2 regions of the Neobacillus niacini genome follow, and region 1 is predicted to be linked to the other one. Evidence: riboswitches for the same ligand, from Rfam matches in the RefSeq annotation. Region 1 holds a riboswitch; the other holds the start of a gene.
What was found. A riboswitch is a leader RNA that binds a small molecule or an ion and turns the genes downstream of it on or off. The one in region 1 is predicted to bind FMN.
Positions count from the first base shown of each region.

Region 1 (11,038 bases):
TTTACTAATGGCCATTTTCTGAGCCACTAGAGGAATTTCAAATGCACCTGGTACCCAAGCAATTTCAACATCTTCTTCGCTTACCCCATGTCTTTTAAGGGCATCTTGGGCACCGCTTAATAATTTACTTGTAATAAACTCGTTAAAACGACCTACAACGATTCCTATCTTTAAACCTGTTCCAACTAAATGACCTTCATAAATATGTCCCATTATAATTCCTCCAACATTTTTGTGTAATAGATATCGTTTTTATTTTACCTTTTCCTCGTTAATTTCCATTTGCAAAGCTACCGTTTCAACGACTTCAAGATCAAATCCCTTGATTCCTTTTATTTTTCGCGGATTATTCGTTAATAGCTTCATTTTACTAATCCCTAAATCCTTTAATATCTGAGCCCCAATGCCGAATTCACGTAATTCAGCTCCATTTTCATCTGCCTCAACAGTGTCATGATTTTCCTCTTGTTGCTGATATTCCCGCAATTTATTGATTAAACCACTGCCTTGACGCATATAAAGGAGGACACCGTTTCCTGCTTTTTCAATTTGGCTTAGAGCTGCATGCAGCTCTGATCGGCATTCACAGCGGTAAGAACCGAAAACATCACCCGTTAAACACTCGGAATGTACACGAACAAGGATAGGCTTCTCGGGATCTATCTCACCTTTTATTAACGCTAAATGCTCTTTACCATCAATGACGTTTGAATATCCAGCAGCCTTAAATTCACCAAACTCTGTGGGTAAATTTATTTCGGCTTCTCGTTTGACCAGCTTGTCCTTCTTATTGCGATATTCAATTAAATCTTTAATGGTGATCATCTTGACGTTAAGTTCATTGGCAATTTTCCGCAGCTCCTGAACTCGTGCCATGGTTCCATCCTCATTCATGATTTCACAAATGACTCCAGCAGGCTTAGAGCCGCATAGTCTTGCTAAATCCACTGCCGCTTCGGTGTGTCCAGTTCTCCGTAGAACTCCCCCTTTTTTAGCCACCAAAGGGAAAATATGCCCTGGCCGCTTGAAATCAGAAGGCTTTGATTCCGGGTCCAGCATACTTAGTACGGTTGCGGAACGCTCAAATGCTGATATTCCAGTTGTTGAATATTTATGGTCAATACTGACAGTGAAGGCAGTGCCATGTACATCTGTATTGACTGCTACCATTGGAAACAACTCCAATTTCTGTGCTAATTCTTCGTCGACTGGGACACAGATTAAGCCTCTTCCATGTGTGGCCATTAAATTGATGACCTCAGGTGTTGCTTTTTCAGCTAAGGAGACAAAATCACCTTCGTTTTCTCGGTCCTCGTCATCGCAAACAATGATGACTTTTCCGTTTTGTAAATCGATTAAGGCTTCTTCAATTTTATCAAACACGTTTCATCTCTCCTTTCCAAGTTTTTAAGCAAAACCATGTTCTTCTAAAAAGCTCGCACTAATACCAGATGAACTTTTTTTGTTACCGGTATTTTGTTTGCCTGTTAGAAAGTTCCCTACATACTTTCCGATCATGTCGCATTCTAAATTGACAATATCACCTGATTCTTTAAAACCAATAAGACTTTCAGATAATGTATGGGGAATAAGAGATAGAGTAAATGTTTCCTCTGTAACTCCAAACACAGTTAGGCTTGTACCATCTACGGCAATCGATCCTCTTTCTATTACATATCTTAGAATGTCTGGTGAAGCTTCAATTTCATAATAAACCGCATTTTCCACCGGTTTTTTACTTTTAATTACACCAGTTCCGTCAATATGACCGGATACGAAATGCCCTCCAAACCTGCCTCCTGCAGCCATGGCTCTTTCGAGATTCACTTTTGCTCCAGATTTAAGAGTACGTAAGCTAGAGGCTTTAACGGTTTCAGGCATAACATCTACCGTAAACTGTTTATTTGAGAAGCTAGTCACGGTTAGACAAACCCCGTTAACTGAAATGCTGTCCCCAAGGTGAACATCCTCTAAGATTTTTTTCGCATCAATTGTAAGTACAAATGATTCCCCACTTCGTTTAAGATTTGCTACTACTCCTAATTCTTCAATAATACCGGTAAACATAGAATTTGTTCTCCTTACCTTTTTTTTGCAAATGAATGCAAAAATTTTGCCTACTAATAATCATAAAAGAATAAAAAGGACCCTGAAGAAACATACTCTTCAGGGTCCTTGGAAAAGGCAATAAGAAAATAGGGCTTATAAAAGGGTAGACTGCTCCCTTGGATTAAACCGGATTTTTTTCCTTCTCCCATCCAGACTTTAACTGTCGGCTCTGGAGTTTCACCAGATCCACCGCTTAAACTTTCGTTTAACCGGGTCACGGACTAAGAAGCGCATGCTTCATCACCGCCGGTTAGGAATTTCACCTGACCCCGAAGGAATTATTCAACTATATGATTATTATTAGTATACCTAATAGTTGTGAGAATTGCTAAAAAAAAAATCAAGGAGTCAAAAATTTCTCGATCACCTCGTGATCAATAACCGTTTCCATACGTTTTTACAGGCAGATAAAGTTCAATCTGGATCTCTTCATCATTAGCCAAATCTTTTTGTATATAGACTTCTAAACTCAGGGCATGATCATCCAACTCATAGCCATATTCTTGCATCCAAATCAACGTTTCTCGATATGTATTCTCTACTTCTGACAGACTCCCCTTATGCGATGTGCAAACATAATTTTTGCGAGGAATCGTAAACCCTACCATTCCCTCCGGGACATTTTCCAGCTTTTCAACTGGCGTTGTTACATAATAAGTTAATTCTGTTTCTCTGCTATGAAAAGGAGCGATTAAGATAGAAGTATTGGTTTGATTGGGTACCTCATCGATCCGCTTTTTCATCGCATCAAATAATTCAGGAATGGTATTCAATTGTGAATAGGTGCCGCTCCACGAAATTCCAACTACCTTCATTTCTTCTTTTTCTAGCACTTGGATATTCAAACAATTCCCTCCTCTATGTTGTTCATCTATCTATTATTCTCACTGTTTCCCTGAAATCCCTTCCTAAAAACGACAATATCATGAATACTTACCGTTTGCCGCTGCCTTACTATTACTATTTTTGAAATAGTTTAGTTATGATTATTTTTTCCCACAACCGCCATGGTAAAAAATTCCTCAAAAATATTGAAGCCTTAACACCACGACCAATGGGATACCTTATGTCCGGGTTTTCCATTACCGCAATTCCAGCTATTTTCCTTGCAACTTCAAGTGGATCGCCAAAGCTATTTTCTCCTTCTGTAATGTATTTTTCTATTTTTTTCATATAATCCTGATAAGGAGAGTGTGAATGCAATGATTTTGCTGCGACCTGTTTGCCTGTTGACCAGATATTAGTTTTGTATGACCCCGGTTCAATTAATACCACCTTCACACCAAATGGCTGCATTTCTAAGCGAAGACTCTCACTCCAGCCCTCAATGGCATGCTTTGAAGCAATATAGGGCGAAAGACCAGGAAAGGCTACCTTTCCGCTTATGCTGCTAACATTGATAATACATCCATGGTTTTGTTTCCTCATTACTGGTAAAAAGGCCTTGGTGACAGCAATAACGCCAAATACATTCGTTTCAAATTGTTGTCGATATTCGTCCATTGATATTTCTTCAACAAAGCCTGCACCGGCATAACCAGCGTTATTAACCAAAACGTCCACTCTTCCAAACGTAGCAATTACCCGTTCATGAAATGCTAATATTGAATTTTCATTGGTAACATCTAATTCACAGATGACAATTTTGGAATCAACATCATACTTCTTTGCCTCCTGTAACAGGTCACTCTTTTTATTGATGTTCCTCATTGCAGCAACAACAGTAAAACCCTTACGAGCTAATTCGATAGAGGTAGATAAACCAAATCCGCTGGATGTACCGGTTACAATTGCTATTTTGTTCTTCATCATTTATCTCCCTTCAGATAAGAAAAGTTTAATACGATGCATTTGCAAAAGCTGTCGAAAATCAACAGTTTTTCTTAGAAAATTAGAAAATAACAAAAAGACTGTCGTATTGAACAGTCTTTTTGTTATTTTCTATTCTATTTCACTTCTTGTGGGATAGCTAAGCCTAAACCCTGTGCTATTCTTTCACCATACTCAGGATCAGCTTTATAAAAGTGTTGAATTTGACGATGTTTTATCTCGTCTCTCTCAACAGGCTTCATCGCACCAACTACTGTCTCAATTAAACGCATACGCTCTTCTTCAGACATTAAGCGATAAAGATCTCCAGCTTGTGTGTAATGATCATTGTGGTCGTAAGAAACACTATCTGCAACACCTGAAACTGGGAATGCTGTTGTTTTTGCTTCTGGTGACTCAGTTGGACCGCCCAAACTGTTCGGTTCATAATAAACGGACCCACCGCCATTATTGTCAGAGCGCATTTGACCATCACGTTGATAGTTATTTACTTCTACTTTAGGACGGTTAATAGGAAGCAGGTTGTGATTCGCGCCAACACGGTAACGGTGCGCGTCTGAATAAGCAAATAATCGACCCTGCAGCATTTTATCTGGCGAAGGCTCAATACCAGGCACCAGTGTTCCAGGTGAGAAGGTTGCCTGCTCTACTTCTGCAAAATAGTTTTCTGGATTACGGTTTAATACCATTTGTCCCACTTCAATTAATGGGTAATCCTTATGTGACCATACTTTCGTTACATCAAATGGATCAAAACGATAAGTATCAGCGTCTTCTAAAGGCATGATTTGAACATATAACCTCCATTTAGGGAAGTCGCCTTTTTCAATCGCATTAAATAAATCTTCAGTATGATAATCTGGATTTTCACCTGCAAGCTTAGCCGCTACGTCATTGGACATATTTTTAACGCCTTGCTCTGTTTTAAAGTGATACTTTACCCAAACAGCTTCCCCTTCTATATTTACCCATTTGAAAGTATGACTTCCATATCCGTTCATATGACGAAGTGTTGCAGGAATTCCTCGATCACCCATCAAGTATGTGACTTGGTGTAATGATTCTGGTGATAAGGACCAGAAATCCCATACCGCATTTGGATTTTTCAAGTGAGTTCGCGGATCTCTTTTTTGTGTATGAATAAAGTCTGGGAATTTAATCGCATCTCTAATAAAGAAAATAGGAGTATTGTTCCCTACTAAATCATAATTTCCTTCTTCTGTATAAAACTTAACCGCAAAACCACGCGGGTCCCTCACAGTATCACTTGAGCCTAGTTCTCCTGCTACAGTTGAGAATCGAATAAACATCGGTGTGATTTTGCCAACACCATTAAATAGTTTTGCTTTCGTATATTTTGACATATCATTAGTAACTTTAAAATATCCATGTGCCCCAGCACCTTTCGCATGTACAACCCTCTCAGGCACTCTCTCACGGTTAAAGTGTGCTAATTTTTCTAGTAAATGCACATCTTGAATTAATGTTGGTCCACGGAAGCCTGCAGTCATCGTATTCTGATTATCTCCTATTGGTGCTCCGGAGCTTGTTGTTAAATTTATATTATTGTTACTCATTTAATCACCTCGTAAACTATTTAATTACTACTCAAATAGATTATAATATAAATTAAATTAAAATCAATACTAAATTATAATAATTATTAAATAGAATTAAATTTAAATAGATCTCTTGGATATTTAAAGGCATAAAAATTTAAAGACGAATTGTTAATTTACTCATAAATAGATTATACTGAGGGTATGAAAGTACATTTTTTCAGGAGGATTTCCTAATGTCAGAAAACAATCAAAGTAACCAAAATGAAGAACCAAAAAAGAAAATGAGTTTGCAGGAAGCGATGAAACAGCAGTTGGCGAATAAGAAGAACAAAGCTGCAGCAGCGAATAACACCCAGGGCGGTCTTCAAAATAGCCAAAAAATGAAAAGCCAGCAGACGAAAAAAGTAAGTAATACCCGCAGGAAAATGGGTGTTTAATGAACGGTCAAAATAGAAAAGACATCACCGCCGGTACTAAGGTTAAGATTGTACTTAAGGCTGATCAAAGAACTGGAAAACTTACAAGTGGTGTCGTGAAGGATATTTTAACAAACTCAAGTTTCCATCCACAGGGGATAAAGGTAAGGTTAATGGATGGTCAAGTTGGAAGAGTGCAGGAAATAGTGACTTCACAGTCGATCTAATAGGTAAAATGAACTATCCCTAGGTATGAATTTCCCATATGAACCCCATACTATAAATAACCATTTTACTTATCACATAGTAAGCCTCCACTTCTTGTGGAGGTTTTTTTATCTTTTGTCCGTTTTCTGGCTCTCATATCATACGTAAGATTATAAAAGAACAATAAAAAAACAGACTCATAATTAGAGTCTGTTTTTGATTTAGAAGGTTAATTATGCTTTACGAACGTTAACCGCTTGTGGACCACGTTGCCCATTTTCGATTTCAAACGTTACTTCTTGACCTTCATCTAACGTTTTGTAGCCTTCGCCTTGAATTGCAGAGAAATGAACGAATACGTCGTCTCCTCCGTCACGCTCAATAAATCCAAAGCCTTTTTCACCGTTAAACCATTTTACTTTACCATGTTCCATCTTTGTAGCTCCTCCTAGCATGTAACAATTACATGAAATTGCAATATAGTCTTGCCCGATTATTATAACCAAGAGAAATTATTTTTAAACAATTCCCTCTTGTATATATAGTATTTCACAATTGTATTAATTTTATTTCAGGAAATTTAATTTTCCAGCTGAATAATGGTTAATCGTTCGCAAATGAAACTATTGCAGCACCCATTTCTGTATTGCTTTAGCAACCCCATCTTCATTATTTGAAGATGTCACCCATACAGCAGCCTTTTTTATCGAATCCTGAGCATTTCCCATCGCAATGCCTAAGCCTGCTTCTTCTATCATAGCCAAATCATTAAGACTATCGCCTACTGCCATGACACTGTTCATATGTATTCCAAGACGCTCACAGACTAATTTCAGTCCTTTTGCTTTATTAATCCCAGCTGGGTTTACCTCTATATTGGTTGGAGTGGAGTTGCTTAATTCAAATTCCCCGCGGGCCTGTAACTCTTTTAAAATTTTGTCTCTAGTAGGGAAATCTTTAATGTTAAATCCAAATTTCAGCCATTCCTCTCCATAAATATCTTCCGGCATTTCATCAAACCAGTTTCGCCTCGTACTGATGGCCCAGTAACGCACCTTATGCTTTTTGGTAAGTTCTACCATCCATTGAATGGAATCAGTATTCACAAGACTCCTTTCCACTAGCCCCCTTTTTTCATCCCAGATTTCACTGCCATTTACCGTCACCAAATACGACGATAATGCTAATGAATCTGCATGTTTTTCACATTTTCTAAGTGAGCGTCCAGTACTCAGGACAACAAAAATTCCTTTTTCCTGAGCCTCCTTAATCGCCTGACGGTTGGCTTCTGATATCTCATGTTGATCGTTCAACAGAGTACCATCCATATCAAGTGCAATTAGTTTTATCCCGTTCTTACTATTGAAATCTCCCATATGCAATCACTCCTTTAAAACCATACATTATTAGAGTACACCATCATCATTTATCGTCAAAACATCGTTTGTTATAAACAAAAACCTCTATACTATCGTAAGGATATTACATTATCGATAAGTACTTGGATTATATGAAGGGATTTTATAAATTATAATCAAAAACCACCTGGATCCATACCAGGTGGAATTCATTTATCTTTATTAAATTAATGATGGTGATGATGACCGCCTTTAGATGGGTTAGTAATTACCCACTCTTCTTTTGGAACATGGAACAGTTGAATCCATACTCCATCCAAAAATTCATCTCGCGTATCAAGAATAAAATCAATCTCTTTATCCGTTTTAACTACTTCATCATGTTCTGTTGGAGTATCTAGCATTAAATCATAGTGAGCGTGATCGCCATGCATATTGGTTACATACACACGAAACAATTTCCCTTCTGCTTCTGGTCCTTCCAACATTTTCTTCAATGCTTTCGCTGCGTGGCGATTAATTTTGACTTTCATGTTTGTCTCTCCTATTCGATTGGTATACATATTCATTATCCCATTAATAGGCAAAAATAGACAATTATTTTATTTTCACCACATCCTGGGGCTATTTTTTAATGGAATTTAAAACCTTAACAAAGTTGTCACAAATTCTTCAAAAAACGTATATAAACATCACACCATTGTTGTTAATATTGTGGTACGGGATAATAACACTAATTATATAGTTATTATTATGTAGTATTAATTTTAGATAAGCTTCCACCCAAGTTTGTGAATGAATTCACGAACAACCAATTGTGATAATTAATGAGAGGAGTTATAAAACATGCACAAAAAGAGTATTAAGATGGCTTTCTTTTCAGTGTTTTTTACAATCATTACGATTTTATCTGGATGTGAGCCATTACTTGTCCTGGATCCTAAAGGACCTCAAGCAGAAAGACAGGCAAGCGACATCCTATTATCGATAGGAGTTATGGCTTTTATTGTCATTGTTGTTTTTGCATTGTTAGTCTACATGTTAGTGAAATATCGCGCTTCTAAACAAAAAGCAGATTATGAACCGCCTCATATTGAAGGTAACATTTGGGTTGAGGTCATTATGGTCGGTATTCCAGTATTAATTGTAGCTTTCCTATCTTATGTATCCGTTCAAAGTAACTATATTGTAGAGGCAAAACCAAAAGGATACGAAGATAAGGAACCATTGGTCGTTTATGCTTCATCCTCAAACTGGAAGTGGCACTTTAGTTATCCAGAAGAAGGCATTGAAACAGTAAATTACTTGTATATTCCAACGGACAGACCACTGGAATTTAAACTGTATTCATATGGGCCCATTACTAGTTTCTGGATTCCACAGCTTGGGGGACAAAAATATGCAATGGGTGACCATGTAACCACTTTACACTTAGCTGCAGATGTCCCTGGTGAATTCATGGGTCGTAATGCAAACTTCTCAGGTAAAGGATTTGCTGAGAATACATTTAATGTTACAGCCATGTCTCAAAAGGATTTTGACGACTGGGTAAAAGAAGTAAAGGAAACCGCTAAGCCGATAACAGAGAAAAAGTTCGAAGAATTATTAGAACCAGGTCATCTGGGGCAGCAAACATACACGGGAACTCACCTAGAATTTTCGCCTGCGCCAACAGGTCATGAACATGGTGAAGAATCATCTGAAACAGAAACAAACACAGAATCACATACCGGACATGAAGGTATGAGTCATTAATATAAAAGTAATCTTCCCCTGAAAGGAGATATAATAAATGGATTTCTTTGATCGATTTGCCGTTCCACATCCAAGTCTTGCGATTTATGCTTCGATGGCTGCCATTGGGCTTACAGTCATCGCTGTTATTGCCGGATTAACATATTTTAAAAAATGGGGCTATTTATGGCGCGAATGGTTAACAACAGTTGACCACAAACGAATTGGTATTATGTATTTGCTCTCTGCCCTTCTTATGTTATTCCGAGGCGGGGTTGACGCCATCATGATGCGCGCCCAGCTCGCAGTACCTGAAAACACATTGCTTGATGCACAGCATTATAATGAGATTTTCACGACACACGGCGTCGTTATGATCCTTTTCATGGCAATGCCATTCATTATGTTCTTCATGAACTTTGTTGTTCCACTACAAATTGGAGCACGCGATGTCGCATTTCCACGCTTGAATGCTTTAAGCTTCTGGTTATTCTTTATGGGTGCGATGTTATTCAATATTTCATTCGTTGTCGGCGGTTCACCTGACGCAGGCTGGACTTCTTACTTCCCGCTTGCAGGTAACGAATTTAGTACATCTGTAGGTTCCAATTATTATATGATTGCGATACAGATTGCAGGTATTGGTACATTAATGACCGGTATTAACTTTATCACTACCATTCTGAAAATGAGAGCACCTGGCATGACATTAATGAAAATGCCAATGTTTACTTGGTCTGCTTTAATTGCCAACGTCATCATCGTTTTCGCATTCCCAGTTTTAGCTGTGTTACTTGCAATGGGAACCTTTGATCGTCAATTTGGAACTCACTTCTTTACGATGGATAATGGCGGTATGGATATGCTTTGGGCAAACATTTTCTGGGTTTGGGGACACCCTGAGGTATATATCTTAATTCTGCCGGCATTTGGAATTTACAGTGAAGTTATTTCAACTTTTGCCCGTCGTAACCTATATGGCTATAAATCTATGGTTGGTTCGATGGTTATTATATCGCTTCTATCGTTCCTGGTATGGGCGCACCATTTCTTTACTATGGGGCAAGGAGCATTTACAAACAGTATCTTCTCCATCACAACGATGGCAATTGCTGTTCCTACTGGTGTGAAGATTTTTAACTGGCTGTTCACACTTAGAAAAGGGAAAATTGTTTTTACTACACCAATGCTTTACAGCATGCTATTCATTCCGTTATTTACACTTGGCGGAGTTACCGGCGTAATGCTTGCGATGTCTGCAGCAGACTATCAATATCACAATACAATGTTCTTAGTTGCTCACTTCCATAACGTTATTATACCTGGTGTTGTTTACGCGATGCTTGCAGGGCTGCATTATTATTGGCCAAAGATGTTTGGTTTCATGTTAAATGAGAAAATTGGTAAATGGACAGCATGGCTTCTTTCAATCGGCTTCGTCTTAGCCTTCATGCCTATGTACGTTTCAGGTTTAGATGGCCAGGCACGTCGTATGTACACATACTCTGAAGCTGCTGGATTTGGTGCAATGAATATGATTTCGTTCGTTGGTGCTGCGATTATGGCCATTGGGTTCGTGTTAATCGTCTATAATATCTACTATAGTACCCGCTATGAATCAAGAGATATTAGTAACGATCCTTGGGATGCACGTACGTTAGAATGGGCAACACATACACCAGTACCAGAATATAATTTTGCGATTTTACCAGAAGTACGTTCCAATGAAGCACTATGGGACGCAAAGAAAAATGGTCATGTATTATTTAAAGGTGAATACGAGAAAATTCACATGCCAAATAATAGCGGTATCCCATTCATC
Region 1 covers NZ_CP183883.1:4,389,710-4,400,747, forward strand. The annotation lists gene ribE (6,7-dimethyl-8-ribityllumazine synthase) at 1-213, opposite strand, end outside; gene ACN6MT_RS21720 (bifunctional 3,4-dihydroxy-2-butanone-4-phosphate synthase/GTP cyclohydrolase II) at 253-1,383, opposite strand; gene ribE (riboflavin synthase) at 1,408-2,067, opposite strand; FMN riboswitch at 2,243-2,390, opposite strand; gene ACN6MT_RS21730 (GyrI-like domain-containing protein) at 2,484-2,954, opposite strand; gene ACN6MT_RS21735 (oxidoreductase) at 3,070-3,918, opposite strand; gene katA (catalase KatA) at 4,056-5,516, opposite strand; gene ACN6MT_RS21745 (hypothetical protein) at 5,735-5,938, shown strand; gene ACN6MT_RS21750 (YwbE family protein) at 5,938-6,144, shown strand; gene ACN6MT_RS21755 (cold-shock protein) at 6,358-6,558, opposite strand; gene ACN6MT_RS21760 (Cof-type HAD-IIB family hydrolase) at 6,748-7,500, opposite strand; gene ACN6MT_RS21765 (iron-sulfur cluster assembly accessory protein) at 7,710-8,015, opposite strand; gene qoxA (cytochrome aa3 quinol oxidase subunit II) at 8,329-9,237, shown strand; gene qoxB (cytochrome aa3 quinol oxidase subunit I) at 9,275-11,038, shown strand, end outside.

Region 2 (11,115 bases), 1.6 Mb from region 1:
CGGAAAAATCAGTAAAGTTGTCGGTTCCAGACATCCAAAATGATATCGAATTGTCCAAAGTGTTTGAAGAAAACAGGACAGTTGAAAAAGTATCGAAGCTTTCCATTAATGAATCGGACCAAGACGCTGCAAAATATTCAATCATTGGTGTTCCGTTGCACATTGATGGACAAAATGGTGCTGTTTTTATTTATCAATCATTGGAAGTAGTCGAGGAAACCACTCATTCAACAACTAATTTTATATTGCTTGTTGCGGGTGTTGCGATTATCCTGACAACTATTTTTGCTTTCTTTTTGTCTACCAGGATTACTGCGCCATTAAGGAAAATGAGAGAAGCAGCATTCGAAGTAGCAAGAGGAAAATTTGACACGAAAGTACCAATCCTCACCCATGATGAAATAGGGGAACTTGCTACAGCTTTTAACCAAATGGGGCGGCAGTTAAAGTTCAATATGAATGCTCTTAGTCAGGAAAAAGAACAGCTTGCTAGTATTCTGAGTAGTATGGCAGATGGTGTAATAACCTTTAATCGTGATGGGACAATCTTAATAACCAACCCTCCTGCAGACCGCTTTTTACAATATTGGTACTATGAAAAAGGTGGACCTCACACCACTTCTGAAGAAATACCAACAGAAGCTATGGAACTTTTTCAAAGAGCTGTTGATACGGAGAAGGAGCAAATAGGGGAAATTTCTCTTCAGGGCCGCCATTGGGTCATTTTGGTAAGTCCGCTTTATAGTAACCGATTTATTCGTGGAGCAGTAGCTGTACTAAGAGATATGACAGAGGAACGGGTATTAGAAAAAATGAGAAAGGACTTTATTGCAAATGTTTCTCATGAACTTCGAACGCCGATTTCCATGTTACAGGGCTATAGTGAAGCCATTGTCGATGATATTGCAGAATCTCAGGAAGAAAAAAAGGAAATGGCTAAAGTCATCTATGATGAATCTCTAAGGATGGGGAGACTTGTTAATGAGCTGCTTGATCTCGCTAGAATGGAAGCAGGGCATATCCAATTAACACTTGATGAGGTTAACCTCTATTCGTTTATGAATAGAATTGTCCATAAATTTCAAGGTCTGGCTAGGGAAAATGATATCTACTTAAGTGCTGACCTAGAAAATGATTTACCTAATGTTTTATTTGACCCTGATCGTATTGAACAAGTACTAACCAATTTAATTGATAATGCGATCCGTCATACTCCACAAGGAGGATCAGTCAGGTTACTTGTCAAAGCTGATGATTTGGGAATAAAAGTGGAAGTGTCGGACTCAGGTTCAGGTATACCGGAAGAAGATTTGCCTTTCGTCTTTGAACGTTTTTATAAAGCGGATAAAGCCCGAACGAGAGGAAGAGCTGGTACAGGACTAGGATTAGCTATTGCGAAAAATATAATTGACGCCCATCGAGGGCATATTTCGGTACAAAGTAAAATTGGACAAGGAACGACATTTAGCTTTTTACTTCCACGAAAATAAGAAAAAAATGGCGATTTCTATTGATTCACGGGAAACATATTCTAAAATCTAAAACTCATCTACTACGGGTGAGTTTTTTTGTTTCCTTAGAATGCCTTCACTTTTTGGCTTAAAAAGTCTATATTTAAAATGTGAAACTTTTTGTACATAAGTATCGACTAATTCTATGAACGGGGAGGGGAATGGATGGACTCCGTTTTCGATGAACTATATCAAAAATATCATCATGACGTTTTTCAATTTTTGTTTTATATGGTTAGAAATAAAGAACAGGCAGAGGATTTAGTACAAGAAGTATATATCAGGGTGTTTAAATCGTATCATCGGTTTGAAGGAAAGAGCAGCGAAAAAACATGGCTATTTTCTATCGCGCGAAATGTTGCAATTGATTCTTTTCGGAAGCAAAAGGGATGGAAGGGCAGGCTGCTAGAAAAGTTTGATTGGTCTTCCAGCCAAGTAAAAGATGACTATCCAATCCCAGAAGAAATTATGATTCATAAGGAAGAAATTAAACGGATCTATCAATGTTTGGAACATTGTACAGTGGATCAGCGTTCTGTTGTCATATTGCGCTTTTTAAATGATTTATCAATAACTGAAACGGCCGAAGCTCTTGGATGGACCGAGGGTAAAGTGAAAACAACACAGCACCGTGCAATAAAAGTATTAAAGAAGCATATGGAAATGTTTAATGAAAAGGAGGGATTAGATAGTGAAGAAGTCAGAGTGGAGCGATAAGCAGCTCGAAGAATTACTAAGGCAAATGCCCAAAATCCATGACCATCGCAATCCTCGTGACATATACCAAAATCTTTCCATAAAAAAGCGAAAACGGTCTGCATGGATTATACCGGGTATTGCAACTGCAGCCGCATTACTTCTTTTTTTCTTATTGGTTCCAACAATGTTCGATAGAACTGAATATTCTCTTGATCGTGCTGTTCAGGAGAAAGTTTCCAAGGAGGAACAAAAAAGTCTATCTCAAGAAGATTCATCGACTCTGAAAGAGGATTCAACGAAAAACGAGACAGGAATATCAGGCGCGGAACAAAAAATGCTCATGACTTCGAGTGATAAAACAGCATTGTATGATGATGAATTAGGAAATGGGACAGTTCTTACCTACTGGATTCCTGATTCTCAAGCACAAATTTTAGTGCCTGTATCTACAGTTGTTCAACTAGATCAAAATAAAAACTGGCTCACTGCTTTCATCGAAACAATGGGATTATTAAAGGAAGAGGAATGGGGATTATCCGACTATTATCCACTAAATGCGACTTTAACATTAGATACTACAAATAACACCGTAATGGTTGATGTGCCTAATGATCATAAATATGGAGAAGGTTCTGCGTCTGAAACGAATTTTATTGATTCTTTAAAGAAAAATATCTCTTCAAATAGTCAAGTTAATAAAATTATGCTTACTACGAATGGTCAACCAGGAATAGAATTTGGTAATTTTGGCGAAATCAAAGAAATACAAGTTGAATCAGAAGGTAAACATGCCTATTTCTTTTATACACCAGATGGAACGGAAACCACCTACCTTGTCCCTACCACTGATAGTTATCAAAATATTAATGCTGCTTTCGAAGCAATGAAGACAGATCCAATAGAAATGGGTTTAACAGCCTCATTAGTACCATCCTTTTCTTTTAAGGATATTGAAATCAAGGAAAATAAATTAATTATTACAATCGATGAAAATGCAGTAATGGAAAATAATATAGAAAATGTTTACTCCTTAGAAGCTATTTTATTGACAGCAAAAGGTTTTGGAATAGATACTGTAAGGCTTCTAAACGCTCCTATCAATAGTTTAGGACCGTTTGATTTAACAAAGGATATAAAGGTTCCATTAGCGCCCAATTATCGTCCAATTCAATAAAATTAGACAAAAAAAGATTAACCAGCACAAGGTTAATCTTTTTTTATCTAGTTTCACAAGAGTAATCTCCTGGATCGAAGCCTCGCACTACGAGGAGGCACCTTTCACTTTTCGATACTTTTATGAATAGGGCTCTTTTAAAATTGAATGTTGATTTAACTGTGTTTGGAAAGTAAGCGGAGAATTTCCGTTTAAATTGGTAATTACCCATATTTCCTTAAAAATAAGCGGAGTTTTTCCACTTATTGTATCGAAATCCATGGAATTTGTCTTATTTTAAGCAGTTAACCGGAATATCTCCGCTTATTTCTGCTTTTTAAGCTCATCTTTATACAATAGCCGGAAATTCTCCGCTTATGAATTCTCGGCCCTACACGAAATCAACAATAAATAATAAAAGAGCAATGAATAAAAAACCATTTCTCTCCAAATTATAACAAGTATGTTCAACCGCTCTCATCAAATTGTATGTTCTAAACATGAAGAGATAAACATATGGTTTGTGGAGGAGAGGACAAGATTAAGGAGGAAAATAATTAAATGCGAGACTACATAAGGCGGCTTTTAATCGCCGCAATTATGGCGCTTTGTGTCAGTTTATTATTTTTAGGCGGTAAGCAGACCGAAGCGAGTATGCAGGATTCAAAAGAAATAAAAGCTGGATGGATATGGCCCACGGATGGTGTCATATCTGATACATATGGGACTAGGCATGGTACACATAAAGGAATAGATATAGCTGGAGGTCTTAACTCTCCTATAGTTGCTGTAGAGGATGGTGTAGTAGGTAAATCCTATTATTCCAAAACATATGGAAATGTTATCTTTATTAAACATCCCAATAATTTTGTTACGGTATATGCACACTTAAATAATCGACTTGTAAATGAGGGGCAGGTGATTAAGCAGGGTGATAGAATTGGAACCATGGGAAGAACGGGTGAATCTACAGGTGTTCATCTCCATTTTGAAAGTCATCAAATCGAATGGACCTATGATAAGAAAAATGCTATAGATCCTGAAAGGATGCTTGGCAATGCTGAGGTGGGTGTGGCAGTAACAGGAGGTATGGCGAGTACTTCAGATAGCTTAGCAGCTAGTACCAATGTAAATAGTGATAAATCCCATTATATTGTACAAACTGGAGACACACTGACTTCCATTGCAAAGAAAAGTCATCTTTCAGTTGAAAAGCTAAAGGAAGTAAATCAACTAAAATCAGATCTTATCATGCCTGAACAAATTTTAGTTCTCCATTGATAATTTACAGTGCACTAACCAATACATATGCGGTTAGTGCTTTTTTCTTTTCAAGACTAATTTTTATTTGTATAATAAAATGGAAACTAAATATCGATCTATCTTCGGGGCAGGGTGAAATTCCCGATCGGCGGTATTAGAGTAAAACTCTTGAGCCCGCGAGCCGTATGGCAGGATTTGGTGTGATTCCAAAGCCGACAGTATAGTCTGGATGGGAGAAGATGGAGGTTCTGCGACGTTTAAAAAATGCTGGTATTTTGAACGTTTATTAAGAGTGCCTTTGTAAAATCCCTCAAGATATTTTTCTTGGGGTTTTTTAATTTTAACTCGGACACCTTATCGCTGATGAACCTCTCTTCCTAACTTGATGGATCAAAAAGGAGAGAGGAAAAATTGAAAAAAAAAATGAGTGTCAAAGCAATTGTATCAATTGGAATGCTGAGCAGTATCGCATATCTTTTAATGCTAATTAACTTCCCGCTTCCGCCATTCCCAAATTTCTTATTTATTGATTTCAGCGATATTCCAGCATTAATCGCCGCTTTAATTTTTGGACCTGTTGCAGGAATATTAGTTGAGTTTTTCAAAAATGCACTTAATTATGTAGCTACAGGAAGTGCAACAGGAATTCCCGTTGGGCATATTGCTAATTTTCTAGCTGGTATTTTGTTTGTACTGCCTACGTACTATGTTTATAACAAAATGAAAACCAGAAAAGGAATGACTCTTGCACTCATCGTCGGAACTCTTATTATGGCGGTCATGATGAGTATTTTAAATTACTTGTTTATCTTACCTGCTTATACTTCGCTGCTAAAGTTCCCTGACATGCGTAATTTAGTAGTGCCCGCTATTTTACCTTTTAATATCATTAAAGGCATTGTAATGTCTTCAATATTTATGCTGTTATTCATTAGAATGCAGTCATGGATTAATAAATTAACCATTGTAAAAAGTGCTTAAAGCTAAGAAACCAGGTGTGAGCTTGGTTTCTTTTTATTTCAGGTACACAGATACATAAATAACCCCCGCCTAAGTTAGCGGGGGTAGCAGCTTAACAATCTTTTAATGACAAAATATTATTCGAATTTTGTTGCGTTGCCATCAAATGGTTCATCAGCAACTTTAATTGAATCTGTTGGACAGCCCTCGAAAGCATCCATCATATCATCAATTAAAACATCTGGGATTTCAACAATACCCTCATTATCATCAAGAGTTACGAATGCAATACCCTCATCATCATAATCGTAAATGTCTGGTGCTGCTGCGCCACATGCTCCACATGCAATGCAAGTTTCTTTGTCAACAATCGTATACTTTGCCATGAAAAAAAAACCTCCCAATAAAATAACTTACTATCTTCCATATATTATGGAAACGCATTACTCATTCCTATTGTAAAACTCTACGAGTAACTTTTCAATAGAAAAATGCTCTATAGGTTTTGGATTCCCCCAATCTTCCACAATTTTAAGCAACATCACCCTCAGTTTCATGGTAGAATAAAGGATAGAAAAATAGGTGATTTTGTCGATTCTCAACAAAAAGTGGTGGAATGGAATGAGTAACATTAAAAACATTTTGTTATATTGTTTAAAACAATTAAATGGTGAACGAACAATTTATTCCATCTTTCACCTATTAAATGGAAAGAAGTCGTCGCAAACCCTTCAGGATGCACATTTATTTTCATTAAAAAGGTACTTTCGAATTCTTGAACCATTAACCCGTGATGCTTTTGATGAAATTTTCAACCACTTACTTGAAAAAAAACTGGTGGAAGCTTGTGGGGAACAAAGATTTCTACTTACCTCAGCAGGTGAAGATTATTTATTAAATCATGCACAGCCGTATTATGTGAATGGATGGCGATATCAACCCTTTACTTTAATAGTATGGGAAAGACTCTCGCTGTTAGTACAAGTTACTTCAAATTTTACATTCCAAGAAACAAAATATATCCCAATTCAAAAAAATGTGGAAGTTCATAACTGGCTAAAGGAGTTTCTGAAGTCTACATCTGTACCAAAGGCAGAGCTCGGAAAATCGCTTTTTTTTGAATTAGTGCAAATCCTAGAACACGCAAGGGATGTCAATCCTGAGGTCTTGATATTTCGATTAACAGGATACAAACAAATTGGAAGGACTTCATCCCAAATTGCCAAAGAATTAGAGTTAGATTCAATACAATATCATCTTGAATTTATCAATGCAATTCATTGCTTACTTCATTTTGTTGAAAGTGAACCTGCTCGCTTTAAAGTGTTATCATCGCTGTTTACTAATTTAGACCATAAGGATACCTTAACACTTTCGGCGCGTAAAACCCTGGTACTGTTAAATCAAGGCTTTACCACTGAGGAAATCGCCGGCATTCGGAATTTAAAAATAAGCACGATCGAAGACCATCTAGTGGAATTTGCTTTGAATGTTAAAGATTTTTCAATTAACTCGTTTGTAGATGAAGAAATTCAGCTAATGATTCTAGGAATTTCAAGGCAAGAATCGACTAGGCAGCTTAAGGTAATTAGGAACCATATCAAAACAGCTTCTTACTTTCAAATCAGACTCGTTCTTGCAAAGTATGGTGATAGACAATGGAACTAGAGAATCTTTTGAATAAGCATTTTGGATATAAAACCTTTAAAACGGGGCAGAAGGAAGTGATTTCTTCTCTGTTAGGAGGAAACCACACGATTGCCATGCTTCCGACTGGCACTGGTAAATCCTTATGTTACCAACTCCCCGGTTATTGTTTGGATGGTCAAATTTTAATTATTTCTCCTCTGTTATCTCTTATGCAGGACCAGGTGGAACAATTAATGAAGTTTGGCGAGAAACGGGTCATTGCATTAAACTCGTTTCTTGACGCTGAAAAGAGAGGCTACGTATTACGTAATTTAAAACAATACAAATATATTTTTGTTTCGCCCGAGATGTTAAGCATGCCTATAATAATGAAAAAACTGCAGGCTCTTACTGTTTCATTATTTGTAGTAGATGAAGCACATTGTATTTCACAGTGGGGCTACGACTTTCGCCCGGAATATTCGAAATTAGGGGATTACCGAAAACAATTAGGGAATCCTCTAACCCTTGCTTTAACAGCAACAGCAACCAAAAAAGTAAGAGAGGATATCATTCAATCTCTCGACTTACAGAAATTTACTAAGATTGAATCAACGATTGACCGGCCAAATATTGCTTTTTATATTGAAGAAGTAACTAACTATTATGATAAACAATCAAGACTGATTGAATTAGTTCGAAAGCTTCAGAAACCTGGAATCATTTATTTTTCAAGTAAGAAAATCGCTGAACAAATGGCCTCACTATTAGCGGACAAGGGAATTACGAGAGCTATGGCCTATCATGGAGGCTTAGACCAGGAGCAAAGAATATTAATACAACAACAATTTATTCACGGACAACTCGATATTATTTGTGCAACAAGTGCTTTTGGGATGGGAGTTAATAAGGAAAATATTCGATTTATCGTTCATTATCATATGCCAATGCAAATTGAGTCATACCTGCAGGAGATTGGTCGAGCTGGACGCGATGGTGAGGATAGTGTTGCAATTTTATTATATGCTCGGGGAGACGACCAGCTTCCTATACAGCTGGCAGAAGGCGAATTACCGTCTGAACAGCAAATTGATTGGCTATTCTCATATTTTCCAAAGGAAGAGATACTGATTGACCATTTTCTTGACATGAATCAGCACTTAAGAGAGGATGGGGGATTCTCCGAGGTTCAGTGGAGGATCATTCAAGACTTTATCAAAAAGTCTCTGAAATTCACCAATTTAGAACAAGCAAAACAGCGATTGAAGGACTTTGTTAATGCTAGATTAAAGGTGAAAAAGGACAATATTCATTATCTGAAAAAGTGGATTGAATCCAAGTCGTGTAGAAGAGAATTAATTTTAAATTATTTTGAAGACGAGCTGGTACTAGAAAAAATACAGAATTGCTGCGATGTTTGTGGTATACAGCTAGAACAATACCAGGCAGCTGAAGATTTCCACAGCCATCCTGATAATGCAAAAATGTGGAAGGATTATTTAGCAAATATTCTACTAAATCGTGAGTTGAGGTAATGAAAAATAAATATAATGAACTAATCAAAGGATTAACGGATAGAGAACTTCTCTCCCATCTATATTTGACCCAAATCTTCCTGCTTGTCATTACTTTTGTTTTAGGCATTCTTTTGTTTGACCATTTTTCATATTTGTATACAATTGACTTCTCGGATATAAGAATTTTGTTAATCGGCATTCCTGCCGGTGTAGCTGTTGTCATTGTTGATATTATATTAATGAAATTACTCCCGAAGTCTTTTTACGACGATGGCGGACTGAACGAGAGGATATTTAAAAATCGAAGCGTCATCCACATAGCAGGGATAGCCGCATTGGTAGCATTTAGTGAAGAGTTGCTCTTCCGTGGTGTCATCCAAACCAAGGTTGGACTAATTTTTGCAAGTATTATTTTTGCTATCATACATTATCGTTACCTTTTTAATTGGTTTTTATTTTCTAATATTGTCATTATTAGTTTTTTAATTGGCTTCATTTATGAATGGAGTAACAATTTAGCCATAACGATAATCATGCATTTTACCATTGATTTTTTATTAGGGCTTTATATTAAATATAAAAACACCATAGATGTCGATGGAACAGGAGGATTGCTTCATGAATAAAGAAGAACCTTTTAGAAGCCAGGCAGAACGGCTAAAACGGAGAATTGAAAAAATTAATGAAGAAACAACTGAGGTTCGTGACCAATTACCTCCAAGAGAACAAATTCATAGGGAAAAAAGAAAGAAAACAAAATGGAAAGTAAAATATCCTATCATTCGTATTTTAGTATTATTTTTTATTCTTCTTCCAATCGTTATTTTTAGTGCATACTCGTATCTTGAGGAGGGAAAAGGCAGCAAAACTGAGAAAGTTACTGGTGACTCTTCTGGATATGAAGTGATTAACTTTGAAAAAACTGAAACTGAAAGTACTGTTGAAACAAAGGAAAAGGAAAATGAAAATACTCCAGTGGAGGAGGAGCAAGAGGCCGTTGAAGTTCAAAAATCTATCAGTGAAGATACTTCAATAGCAACTCCAGCTCCTGAACCAACAACGATTAGTGGGCAAGGCACAGATAAAAATGTTGAACCAGCTCCTCAAGTGATTTATCATACGGTTAAACCGGGAGAAAATCTATATCGGATTTCATTGAAATATTACCATTCAAAAGCTGGGGAGGATATTATCCGAAAGGCCAATAACATTTCTAGTAATGAAATTTATTTAGGTCAGGTTTTAAAAATTCCATTAAACAAGTAGCCGATCATGTTTGATCGGTTTTTTTTATTTAATTCTTTCATAATTTATCGGACAAGTTCATATTTATGTTACTGAGGTGGTTGATAGTATGGATAAACCAATTTGTTCACTTGAACATACTGATGAGGCAACAAAACAAATGCTAGAAAACGTACGTAAAAGGAAAATAAAGTTTGATACAGCCAAAAGATGGCACTATTTAACAATCTATTCTATGCTGTTATTTGCTCTTTTATTTTTTAGTTATTTTTATTTTAATATTGCAAAACAATACTCTTATTCTTTCTTTGCAATGTTTTCTGCCTCTGTAAGTGATGCTATAAATATTGGTTTGTTTGCCATTACAGCAATTCTATATGGAGCAATGAATGTCCTAAGACAGCAGAAGGATAAAAAGGAGAAGGAATACCAAGAATTAAGGTGTGAAATAGTAAATCGAAGTAAGGATCTTTGGAAGAAAGAAGAACATTGGAAAAATCGCCATATTGATTTTGAGGTAATGAAAAATATATATGACATTAATCTTTATCACGAAAAAAAATAAGAAGCAGTATTAAACTGCTTCTATAGTCCGATATTAAAAGAACTTCTTCTTACCCTGTTCTTCCTTTAATATTTCTACTGCTTCCATGAAGCGTTGCGAATGAATAATTTCGCGTTCACGTAGAAACCGTAACCCATCATTTAAATCTGGATCATCGCTCAGATTAATAATCCATTGATAAGTAGCTCTTGCCTTTTCTTCAGCCGCAATATCCTCGTAGAGATCAGCAATGGGGTCACCTTTAGCTTGTATATAAGTTGCTGTCCACGGTACCCCAGAGGAATTTTCATAATATAAGGCGTTATCATGAATAGCATAGTGATCTCCTAAACCGGCTGCTTTCATCATTTCTGGAGTGGCATCCTTTGTGAGTTTATAAATCATTGTAGCAATCATTTCCAGATGCGCGAATTCCTCTGTGCCGATATCCGTTAATAATCCAATTACTTTATCAGGTATAGAATATCTTTGATTTAGATATCGTAATGCCGCTGAAAGTTCGCCATCAGCACCGCCATATTGTTCAACTAAATATTTTGCCAATGTAGGATTACAAGTACTCACCCGAACTGG
Region 2 covers NZ_CP183883.1:2,838,005-2,849,119, forward strand. The annotation lists gene ACN6MT_RS13815 (ATP-binding protein) at 1-1,490, shown strand, start outside; gene sigX (RNA polymerase sigma factor SigX) at 1,677-2,228, shown strand; gene ACN6MT_RS13825 (negative regulator of sigma-X activity) at 2,203-3,384, shown strand; gene ACN6MT_RS13830 (peptidoglycan DD-metalloendopeptidase family protein) at 3,925-4,644, shown strand; FMN riboswitch at 4,741-4,871, shown strand; gene ACN6MT_RS13835 (ECF transporter S component) at 5,050-5,607, shown strand; gene ACN6MT_RS13840 (ferredoxin) at 5,724-5,972, opposite strand; gene ACN6MT_RS13845 (helix-turn-helix domain-containing protein) at 6,208-7,254, shown strand; gene ACN6MT_RS13850 (RecQ family ATP-dependent DNA helicase) at 7,245-8,750, shown strand; gene ACN6MT_RS13855 (CPBP family intramembrane glutamic endopeptidase) at 8,750-9,358, shown strand; gene ACN6MT_RS13860 (LysM peptidoglycan-binding domain-containing protein) at 9,351-9,998, shown strand; gene ACN6MT_RS13865 (DUF2663 family protein) at 10,087-10,542, shown strand; gene ACN6MT_RS13870 (manganese catalase family protein) at 10,576-11,115, opposite strand, start outside.
Region 2: linked by a shared signal. The riboswitch ahead of ACN6MT_RS13835 (ECF transporter S component) and the one ahead of ribE (riboflavin synthase) in region 1 are both predicted to bind FMN.